Linked DNA regions of Chlorobaculum parvum NCIB 8327. The protein of the gene in region 1 interacts with the protein of each later gene in a pairwise test. Links are inferred from orthologs where the notes say so. Each region holds a gene or a part of one and is shown on either strand. Other genes may lie near its edges.

The links. The genes of interacting proteins can lie anywhere in the genome.
Region 2: the proteins of priA (region 1) and CPAR_RS01395 interact in binary tests that used the Escherichia coli proteins (3 or more experiments, as listed by UniProt). The link is inferred for Chlorobaculum parvum NCIB 8327 from one-to-one orthologs.

What each region holds. Positions count from the first base shown.
Region 1 is NC_011027.1:1,242,389-1,248,852, reverse strand. Bases 2,024-5,122 are described here. They hold priA (replication restart helicase PriA), read right to left. Parts: upstream 4,740-5,122; coding sequence 2,307-4,739; downstream 2,024-2,306. Other genes in these bases: adk (adenylate kinase), read right to left, coding at 4,858-5,122; CPAR_RS05740 (DoxX family protein), read right to left, coding at 2,024-2,240. Outside these bases: ATP-dependent protease ATPase subunit HslU, read left to right, coding at 1-335; aroQ (type II 3-dehydroquinate dehydratase), read left to right, coding at 354-800; CPAR_RS11155 (tetratricopeptide repeat protein), read right to left, coding at 865-1,245; CPAR_RS11150 (hypothetical protein), read right to left, coding at 1,315-1,701; more of CPAR_RS05740, read right to left, coding at 1,698-2,023; more of adk, read right to left, coding at 5,123-5,514; CPAR_RS05725 (hypothetical protein), read right to left, coding at 5,528-6,352.
Region 2 is NC_011027.1:282,855-287,365, reverse strand. Bases 1-2,829 are described here. They hold CPAR_RS01395 (single-stranded DNA-binding protein), read left to right. Parts: upstream 1-1,085; coding sequence 1,086-1,574; downstream 1,575-2,829. Other genes in these bases: CPAR_RS01385 (NAD-dependent epimerase/dehydratase family protein), read right to left, coding at 2,798-2,829; holA (DNA polymerase III subunit delta), read left to right, coding at 1,604-2,644; CPAR_RS01400 (dihydroorotate dehydrogenase electron transfer subunit), read left to right, coding at 181-975. In the rest of the region: more of CPAR_RS01385, read right to left, coding at 2,830-3,799; CPAR_RS01380 (aminotransferase class I/II-fold pyridoxal phosphate-dependent enzyme), read left to right, coding at 4,044-4,511. UniProt on the Escherichia coli protein: Plays an important role in DNA replication, recombination and repair. Binds to ssDNA and to an array of partner proteins to recruit them to their sites of action during DNA metabolism. Acts as a sliding platform that migrates on DNA via reptation.

The DNA.
Region 1 (6,464 bases):
AGGACTTCTTCCTGATTCTGACCCAGCCGCGCAACGCACTGATCAAGCAGTATCGCGCCATGCTTCTGACCGAGGAGATCGACCTCGAATTTACCGAAGATGCGATCCGCGAAATCGCCAGGACGGCCGCCAAGGTGAACGAGACCGTCGAAAATATCGGCGCTCGCCGTCTGCACACCATTCTGACCAATCTGCTCGAAGAGCTGATGTTCGGTATTCCCGAAATGGTCAAGGACGGCAGCATTGACAAACATGTGGTTATCGATGCCGAAAAGGTTCGCGAGAAGCTTGGCAAGATCGCTGCTGACAGAGATCTCAGCCAGTACATCCTCTAATCGAAACACGGAGCAGCCATGAAACCCGTCTCCATTCTGGTGATGAACGGCCCGAATCTTTCGCGACTCGGCAAACGCGAGCCGGAGATCTACGGTAGCCTGACGCTTGATGACATCAACCGTGGCCTTGCTGATGCGTTTCCAGAGGTGACCTTCGAGTTTTTTCAGTCCGAGTACGAAGGTGCGTTGCTGGAAAAGCTCTTCGAGCTTGAAGACCGGGGCGGTTGCTCCGGCGTGGTGCTCAACGCTGGTGCACTGACGCACTATTCGATTGCCCTGCGTGATGCAATCAGCGCCGTGATCATGCCTGTGGTTGAAGTGCATCTCTCCAATGTGCACAAGCGTGAAGGGTTCCGCCGAACCTCGGTCATCTCAGAGGTTTGTGTCGGAGTGATCGGAGGGTTTGGCGCCGACAGTTATCACCTTGGGGTGCAGGATCTGCTGAAACGGGTTGAGAAGGAGTGAGAGGATTTCAGGGTCTGAAATCCAGGCTAATGTAAAAAGGCGGTTCATGAACCGCCTTTTTACATCAATCATCCAGTTTTTTCTTCAGCTTCCGGATCAGCTCCCTGATTTCGTCGAGTCGCCTGATGTCGCTTTTCATAAGCACCGGTTTGTTTTCAGCGGCAAGGAGAATGTCGAGCGCCTCTTTGTCCCGATTTTCCTCAAGATAAAGAAGCGCGAGCTCGTGGTAGTGCCTGATGACTCTCGGGTTGAGGCTGATCGCTTTTTTGAAATCCTGCTCGGCTTTCTCCCGGCTTCCTTCTGGCATTTTTCCTACAAACGTCCCACCCATGAAGCGGCTGAACCAGCCGATATTGGAGACCTGAAAGTTGTATGAGCCGAGCATCGACCAGGCGACGTCGTCGTTCGGGTTCAGCGCGAGTGCTTTGTCAAGCTCGTGTTTGATTTCTGCGGCTCGCGCCAGCTTCTCTTTCGATCCGAGCTTGTCGGATTTTACGGCCAGGGCGGCGGCCAGCTAGGTGTGGGCACTGGCGTTGGTGCTGTCGATTTGCACCGCTCTCCGGCCGTAGTTGACCGCTTTCGTGTAAAATGGCATGCGTCGCTCCTTTTCATCCGGGTCGATGGCCTCGGCCATGCTGATGTTCAGGCGGGCGAGTTTCCAGTACAGAGCCGCAGAGTTTGGCGCGATGGGCAGAAGGCTGCTGTAGAGCGAGTCGGCTTTTTCGTACTTCAACGACAGGTATGCGCTGTCGGCTGCATCAAGTATCGCGGTCTCTTCTTCGGTGAGCGCATAACCGATTCCGCATGGTGTCATCAGCATGACGAGCAGGAGCAGCAGCGTGAAGCGTATCGAGGGCGTAGCGTATCGTTCCTGTTGCAGTTGTCTCGGGGCGTGAATCATTTGAAGAGCATTGAATTCGGATGTTTCCGGTGAAGCGATCGGTCAAGTCCCAACCACTGCCCGGTGGGCAGAACCATGAACAGTACGGACATGATAACGAGCGGCGGAATGGTTTCGTTATAGTAACCACCAGCAGCGAAGTTGAGCAACATGAAGAGCCCGAATGCCGCGTTGATGCGGGTTGTGACGCCGAGCAGCAGCGCAACGCCGATAATCAGTTCGCCGATGGTAACGATCCAGGCGATGGGCATGACCATCGGAATGGCAAAATGCGCCAGATAGGAAGCCTGGAATGCGGCGACAGAAGCCTCAAAAGAACCGGCGGTAGCGGTTTCCGCAGCCATCCGTAGCTCGCCCAGCCGCTCGGTGAAGTGTTGGGTCAGGATGTCGCCCCACATCCAGCCGTGCATGATCTTGTGGACGAATCCGTACAGAAAGAGCAGGGTGTAAAGATAGCGCAAAAGCAGCACGAGAATCACGCCCGAGGCTTTGAGCCAATGCGACTTAAGGTAACTGGTGTTCCACTGAAACTCTGTCATGGATTTCGGGTTGATTATTTCTGCGTTGTAACCGGTTTCGCAGAAATTTACGACAAAAAAAGCGTTTTACAGAAGATGCTGGGGATCGACATCGACGGTGATGACCAGGTTGTCACCTCGGAAAAGGCCGAGTGCGTCGTACTGTACCTGTCTGAGGAGCGAGCTTGGCAAACGGACGCCGAAGAGTTTCAGGATGAGCTGAAAGCGGAACCGCCCTTTCATTTTCATCATACCTGCCGGCGCGGGGCCGAGAATCGTGCCGATCTTTTCGGTTACGACCGGTTCGATTTTTTCCCGGAGCGCCATTGCGCCGCGTTCGGCGGCCTGTTCGGAGGGTGAGGAGCACTCGAACTTGATGAGTCTCGAAAAAGGCGGATAGCCAAGCTCTTTGCGGGTGAGCATCTCGGCTTCGAAGAAATGCCGGTAGTCGCTTTTCAGTACGTGGCTGAACAGCTCGTTGTCGCGGTTGTAGAGTTGAAGCAGCACTTCGCCAGGTCTCGATGCTCGTCCTGCTCGTCCCGACACCTGCGTCAGCAGCGAGTAGATGCGCTCCGAGGCGCGGAAGTCCGGCAGGTTCAGGCCTATGTCGGCCATCAGCACGCCAACCAGCGTGACGTCCGGAAAGTCCAGCCCCTTGGCCACCATCTGGGTGCCGAGGAGAATCCGAGCGGTTTTGTTGCGGAAGGCGGTCAGAATCGTGGCGTGGGCGTCTTTGGTAGAGGTGGTGTCGATGTCCATCCGCAAAATCTTCTCATCCGGAAACAGTTCACCCAGCTCCTCCTCGATGCGCTCTGTGCCGCTGCTTTTGTAGAACAGATTGCCGGATTTGCACGAGGGGCAGGTTTCGCGGAACGGCTCGATGTGGCCGCAGTAGTGGCAGCGGAGCGTCCGGTCGGTCGAATGGTAGACCAGCGGGATGTTGCAGTGGCTGCATTGCGGGGTGTGGCCGCATTCGAGGCAGAGCAGGCTGCCCGCAAAGCCGCGGCGGTTTTGCAAGAGGATGACCTGCTCGTCGCGCTTGAGGCGTTCGCGGATTGCGTCGTACAGCGCTCCGGAGATCGACGGCGTGACGCGCTGACTGCCGGGCATCCAGACCAGCTCGATTTTGGGCATTTGTGCCTGGTCGATGCGTTCGGGCAGTTCGAGCAGGGCGTATTTGCTTTCGACGGCATTGTGGTACGACTCGAACGATGGTGTGGCCGAGCCGAGCACGCAGATGGCGTTTTCGAACATGGCGCGCATCACCGCCGTGTCGCGAGCGTGGTAGCGTGGTGTGCGATCCTGCTTGTATGCTCCGTCGTGTTCCTCGTCCACGATAATCGCTCCGACATTCTCCAGTGGTGCAAACAGGGTCGAGCGCGCGCCGAGCGCGATGCGCGCCTTGCCCGTACTGAGCCGTTGCCACGCCTCGTACTTTTCCTGATCGCTCATGGCGCTGTGTATGATCTGGATTTCATCACCGAAATAGTGGCGGAAGCGGGCCGCGGTTTGTGGGGTGAGGGCGATTTCGGGGACGAGTACGATAGCTGTTTTGCCGCTGTCGAGCACCCGGCGCAGCAGCTCGATATAGACCAGCGTCTTGCCGCTGCCGGTCACGCCGTGCAACAGAAACGTCCGGAACCGCTCCTCTTCGAGCGACCCGGTCAGCGCGTCGAGCGCCTGCTGCTGGTGCCGGCTGAGCGCGGTGATCTCCTTCTGCACTTCGTCGAAGCGAAGCCCCTCCTTGAGTGGCGCGGCGATTTCGACTTTTTCGGCCAGCCCCAGCTCGACCAGTCCGTTCAGTACCGCTCTCGAAATGCCGCTTTCCTCGGCCCGGAGCGGCTTGTCGGGTTCAGCGAAGAGCAGCTCGAACGCCTCGCGCTTTCGCGGCGAGCGGGCGATCAGTTTTTCTGGCTCTTCGGGGAGCGTGGGGCTCAGCCGCCATGCCGTGACGGTTCTCGGCTTTGTTTCAGCAAAGCGCTTGGTGATTTTAATCAGCCCGCCTCTTTCGAGCTCGCCAAGTGTGGAGTAGAGCCCCTTTCTGCCGAGGCGTTTGCGGAGCTGCCGAACGGTCAGGCGCTTGTCGCGGCTCAGCATCTGCAGAATTTTCCGGCGCAAATCGGTGCTTTTAATTCGGGACTCCGGGCTTTCCAGACGGAAATCGCACAGCTCGATCACCTCGTCGACCGTGTTCCGCAGCGGCGCGGGAAGGGCGGTGGTGATGCAGTCGACGGGCCGGGCGACATAGTGATCCGACATCCAGAGCGCCAACCGCATCATCTGTGGTGTCAGTACCGGCCTGCCGTCGTTGAGCACGTCCAGCACCTCGCCGTCTACCGCATTCTCGCCTGGCTGTTCATCCAGAGACGCAACGTAGCCGATGTACGCCGAAGCCCTGTGTCCCCCGAGCTTCACCAGCACCTGACAACCGGTCTGCAGACGCTCTTCCAGCGCCTCTGGCACCGACAACAGGAACGGTTCGTCCCGATAGATTCTTTCAACGTAAACCTGTGCGCGCATCGAGGAGGTTGTTCAAGAGCGGATGTTTCATCAGCAAAAAGAGAGTTCGATCGTTGTCATATAAACAAAAAAAGCCAGTCATAACAACTGGCTTTTTTCCTGATGCTCTGTTTGGCGATCACTGCTTCAGTGCAGCGATAATATCCTGCTTGATCTGCTCGACCTGGCCGATGCCGTTGATGCAGCTGTACTTCGGCGCATCATCAGATCCTTCAATGGCGAGATTGCGATAGTAGCCCACCAGCGGTTCGGTCTGATCGTGATAGACCTTGAGGCGTTTGCGTACAGTTTCTTCGGTGTCGTCGTCGCGCTGCACCAGGTCTTCGCCGGTGACGTCATCCTTGCCCTCGACGGCCGGAGGATTGAAGACGATGTGATAGGTACGGCCCGAAGCAGGATGCACACGGCGACCGCTCATGCGTTTGATGATCTCTTCGTCGGGAACGTCGATTTCGATGATGTTGTCGATGCGGATACCTTCGGTTCTGAGGGCGTCTGCCTGGGCGATGGTGCGGGGGAAGCCGTCGAACAGGCAGCCGTTCGCGCAATCATCCTCTTCGATGCGCTCCTTGACGAGGCCGATGATGATGTCGTCCGGCACGAGACCGCCTTCATCCATAACTTTCTTGGCGGCCATACCCAGTTCGCTCTGCGCCTTGACGGCGGCGCGGAGCATGTCGCCGGTTGAAATCTGGGGAATGTCGAATGCTTCCGATATGTATTGTGCTTGTGTTCCTTTTCCTGCGCCTGGTGCGCCCAACAGGATTACTCTCATGAAACGCTTTCCTTTATGAATTTTTTTTCAGGGAGACAACGGTAATTTTCGGTCGTGATGGCTTTTTAGCCTCTTCCTGACCAGTTGATGCCGGAGTTTCCGCGGGAGTGCCGTTCTGGATGGGGGAGATGGGTTCGGGCGCATTGGCCGTCTCTCCGCCGTTGCGGGATGATTTGAACTCGATGGTCTGCTTGGTGGCAGGCTTTTTGAGTTCGATGGTCTGTTTCGAGGGTTTTTTCAGTTCGATCGACTGTTTGGCAGGCTTCTTCAGCTCGATGGCTTTGGGCTTCGGGTTGCTTGAGCGGTGCTCGAGCTTTGTTTCGTCGAAGAGCTGCTGGAAGGCGCTGGAAGAGTTTTTCGGATCGAGGGAGCGCAGGACATAGTCGTCTTCGCTGAGAATCTGCGGTCTGAACTCGAAATCGAGCGAAGCGAGCATCATGCGCAGCATTCTGCGGCTTTCTCCGAGATCGCCCCTGGCATCAATTCTTGTATGAGCTTTGGCGTTGACCGTGGTGATTTTGAGGCCGTTGACATCGGTTTCTTCGATCAGCCCGAAGGTGACGTCGATCTTCATGCCGAGCAGAGCAAACGATGAGACTTCGGCGCGGATCGACTTCATGCCGCCCACAGCCGTTTTCTCGCTTTTGAGATCCCAGCCGACCCAGCTTTCGACTTTGTTGACAATGACCTCGGAGACCTCGTTTGAAGGGGCGGCGTAGTGACGCACCTTGAGCTCGGCGAAGACTGGTTTATCGGAGGTGTGGGTGGCATTGCTTGTCAGGCCATGATAGACCTTGACCATTTCGTCTCGGAAGGGCAAGAAGCTGAATAGATCCATGATGAGAAGTGCCGGTGTTAAAAATTACTGCGGGACACGGTTAAGAAGGTCTCATGCGTTCCGGTTGAAGCTGTTTCTCCGGAGAGTTGCAAGCATGACATGTCTTTGCGGC
Region 2 (4,511 bases), 960 kb from region 1 along the record:
AGCACCATTCACAAACAATCCGCGCCCGGAACCAAAGAGATCGTTGCAGGCCACATCAGCGGGAACGAACGCATTTGCAAAATCGATGCTGGGGCTCTTAATTACGTGCAGATATTGATAACGGCGTTTTCCTGAATCATCGCGGGGGCCCGACCGCCGCGACCAAGAATGCTTGCAGCCATGCTTCAGTCCAGCACCATCCGCGACCTCAAATCGCACGTTACCGGCATTCGTCCGGCAGGCCAGGATGTCTCGATCATCTCCATGCCCTGCCCGGAAATCGCCGCGACCGCCCGGCCGGGAAACTTCGTGAACATCAAGGTCAGCTCGTCGGATCAGCCGTTGCTCCGTCGGCCGTTCTGCATCCACAACGTTGAGGGTGAAACGATCGAGGTGATGGTGAAAAACGTCGGACGCGGCACGGCGATGCTCTGCGAAGCCTCCTGCGGCGACAACCTGCTGGTGCTCGGCCCGCTCGGCAACGCCTTCGGCACCGACCCCGGCGAGTTCGATACTGCGCTGCTCGTTTCGGGCGGCATTGGCACCGCGCCGATGCGCTTCCTCGAAACAACGCTCGCCGCCCAGGGGACTCCATTCGCCAATCTGGTCGGCGGCCGGAGCCGCACCGACCTTTTGACTGCCGGGCTCTCGAACGTCAGCACCGCGACCGACGACGGCTCGGAGGGATTCCACGGCAACGTCGTGCAGTTGCTCGATCGTCACCTTGCCACAGAAACGGATGGCCAGCGTATCAAGGTCTTCGCCTGCGGCCCCAACCCGATGCTCAAGGCACTGGCCAATTTCTGCAAGGAGCGCGGCCTTGCCTGTGAACTGTCGTTGGAGTCGATCATGGGCTGCGGCATCGGCATCTGCTATGGCTGCATGGTCGAGCTCAAGAACGCCGATGGCGAGAAAGAGAGCATCCTGCTCTGCCGCGAAGGACCGGTCATCGACGGCACGCGCTTTACGGCCTGACTTGAAGAATACGGAATAATCATGTAGCTTGACGCTCAAAGCAACCGAACTCTGCGTCCTCAATAGCGCAGAGGCGCACGTCAAGAGAACCGAAAATCACGCACACCATTATGGCACGAGGCTTGAACAAAGTAATGCTGATTGGCCACCTCGGCAGCGACCCGGAACGCCGCGAAACCGCATCCGGCCAGACCGTCGTCAACTTTAACCTTGCCACCAGCGAAGGCTACAAAGACAGCACCGGCAACTTCCAGGAGCGCACCGAATGGCACCGGATCGTAGCCTGGGGCAAACTGGCCGACATTTGCAGCCAGTACCTCAAAAAAGGCCGTCAGGTCTATATCGAAGGCCGCCTGCAGACCCGCTCGTGGGACGACGCCAAAACCGGCGAAAAGAAATACACCACCGAAATCGTGTGCAGCGACATGCAGATGCTCGGCGGACGTGATTCCGGCGGTGGCATGGGCGGCGATTCCTATTCGCAGGAACGGCCATCCTACTCCCGCCAGCCGAAACAGGAATCGTCATCCGGCGATTACGGCAACCGCCCCGCGTCGAGCGGAGCACAGGAGTTCGAAAAGGACGACCTGCCCTTCTAATCAACGACCGACCTCTGTATTGAACCCGCATGGCTGACCTGAAAAAACAGATCGCATCAGGCAAGATCGAGCCGGTCTATTTCTTTCAGGGACCGGAAAGCTGGCTCAAGGAGGAGATCGAAACGCAACTGAAAGCCTCGCTTTTTCCCTCGGAGAGCGAGGCCGCGCTCAACACCATCATGCTCTACGGCCCGGACGTCACGCTGGGCCAGATCATTTCGGCAGCCTCGGAGTACCCGATGTTCACCGAAAAAAAGCTGGTCGTCGTCCGGCAGTTCGACAAACTCAAAAAGGTGACCGGCAAAACCGAAAGCCTGCATCAGGAGGAGTCGCTGGTGCGCTACCTGGCAAACCCGGCCTCCTTCGCCGTGCTGGTGCTCGATGCTGAGCAGGTCGACAAAAAAGAGCTTGAGAAATTCCCGTACAAACAGCTCAAGTCGTTCCGACATGACTTCCCGGCGGTCAAACACCCCGATGTCTTCGCCGCCGAACGGGCCCGCGAGGCGGGCTGGGAGTTCGATCCAGACGCCCTCAAAACCTTTGCCGGTTACATCGAACCCTCGTCTCGCCTGATCTGCCAAGAGATCGAAAAGCTCACCCTCTACGTCACCGACAAACGCACCGAACGCCGTATCACCCTCGACGATGTCTGCCAGTGCGTCGGCATTTCAAAAAAATACAATGTCTTCGAGCTGGAAAAAGCACTGGTCGGCAAGAACCTCCGGCTTTGCAGCGGCATCGCCCTGATGATTATGGAGCAGGAGGGACAGAAAGAGGGGCTTATGAACATCGTGCGCTACTTCACCACCTTTTTCCTGCGCATCTGGAAGCTCCAGACCCCCGGCCTGCAGCAGCTTTCGCTCAAAGACACGGCGGCAATGCTCGGCATGTACGGCCGACAGGAGTTCTTTGCGAAAAACTATATCGACTACGCACGGCGCTTCAACCTCGCCGAAACCGAGCGAGCCCTCCACGCCCTGCGCAATGCCGATGCCGCCCTCAAGGGCATCGTGCAGTCACCGGACGACAAATTCACCCTGCTGAAAATGATGCAGGAAATTCTGGGATGAGGGGGAAGTTCGGCAGCGGACTTGGTGGACAAAATGCGCGGGAGTACAATCCCGCATTCAGGAGGGCTTTAGCCCGACGGACATTCAACCTCCTCTATTTTCTTCAATTGCTCCGGCTTTCAAGCCGGGGTGAACCATGCCAGCTCTCACCCTTCATAGCCACCCTTTTCGCTGATACCACTGTAGCGTTTCAGCCACGCCCTCGGCCAACGACGTGGGCGCAACAAACCCCAACTCCTTTTCGGCTTTTTCGGAACTGCAAACCCAGTAATCCTGCACCAGCTCGGCGGCTTTGTCGCGGTTAATCAGTGCCGGACGACCACTCAACTTCGCGAAGGCTTCAAGCACCGAGCCGAGGCCGAACACCAGCGGCTTGGGCAGATTGATGCGCACGAGTTTCCCGAAACCGAGCACCGGCCGTGCGGCCTCGATCACTTCACTCCAGGCGTATCCACGCGGCGAGGTGATGAAATAGGTGCTGCCAGCGCCGGCCTCTGAACGGAGCGCACGCAACATTCCCTCAACCAGATCATCGACATGAATCATGCTGAAACGCTGTCGCACTCCGGAACCCGCCGAGAGCAGATACCCCTTCTTCATCATGGCAAATACTTCCAGAATGTCGCGATCTCCCGGCCCGTAAACCGCCGGAGGACGAACGATGGTAAGCGGCACCGCTCCGGCGTGGCGCAGAGCAGCTTCTTCGCCGAGCAGCTTGCTTCGTCCATACGCGCTGACAGGAGCAGGACTATCAGACTCCCTGACGCCGGGCGATGGCGACTGGGCAGGCCCCGCAGCAGCAAGCGAGGAGACAAGCAGAAAACGCCTGAGCCCCGGATTGTGCCGTTGCACCGCACCGAGCAGGTTTTCCACCGGCATCACGTTGCCCGAGATAAAGCCCGCTTCATCAGCCGCCTTGGTCAGCCCGGCCAGATGGATGATCGAATCGACGCCCGACACCGCCCTGCCGAGTGCTTCGGCATCATCGTAAGCGGCTCGAACCGTCTCGACGCCGTTCCGGCCAGAGGCGGCTGAAAAGGATGCGCTTTCGGGCCGAAGCAGCACCCGGACACGGCACCCTTCGCCGACAAGCCTGTCAACCATCCTCGATCCGATAAACCCGGTCGAGCCTGTAACCAGAATCATTTCATCCATACTTTCCAAAGGCTGTTTACAATCGTTACCAGCTCCCCGCCCCAATGCGGCCAGCAAACGGACGGGTTCTTTAGCCAAAGAAAAAACATAGGGCGCTTTACCGGAAAAATGAAAATTTTAATACATTTCTGTTTCATAGCAGAATCCGCACTCCCCGAACGGCCTGGCCGAATACGACTTTGCGGAAACCAGCTTTCATCAATTTCAAGCGCTCGGCGACAACGTGGGCGTAAAACCGCAACCTGTGGAAAAAGCTAAAGATATATTCAAGAAGTGCGTTGATTTCACCCTCGCCGACGAAATCAAGGCCCAGGGCCTGTACCCATTCTTCCGCCCCATCGACGATACCGATGGCCCGGTTGTTTCTTTTGATGGCCGCAAGCTCGTCATGGCTGGCTCGAACAACTACCTCGGCCTCACTTCCGACCCAAGCGTCAAGCAGGCCTCGATCGACGCCATCAAACGCTACGGCACCAGTTGCTCCGGTTCCCGGTACATGACCGGCACGGTCAATCTCCATGTCGAACTCGAAGAGCAGCTCGCCGACTTTTTTGAAAAAGAGCGATGCCTCTTGTTCAGCACCGGCTACCAGACCGGCCAGGGCATCATTCCGACCATCGTGCAGCGCGGCGAGTACATCGTGTCGGATCGTGATAACCACGCCAGCCTCGTGGCCGCATCGGTCATGGCTCAGGGCGGCGGAGCCAACCTC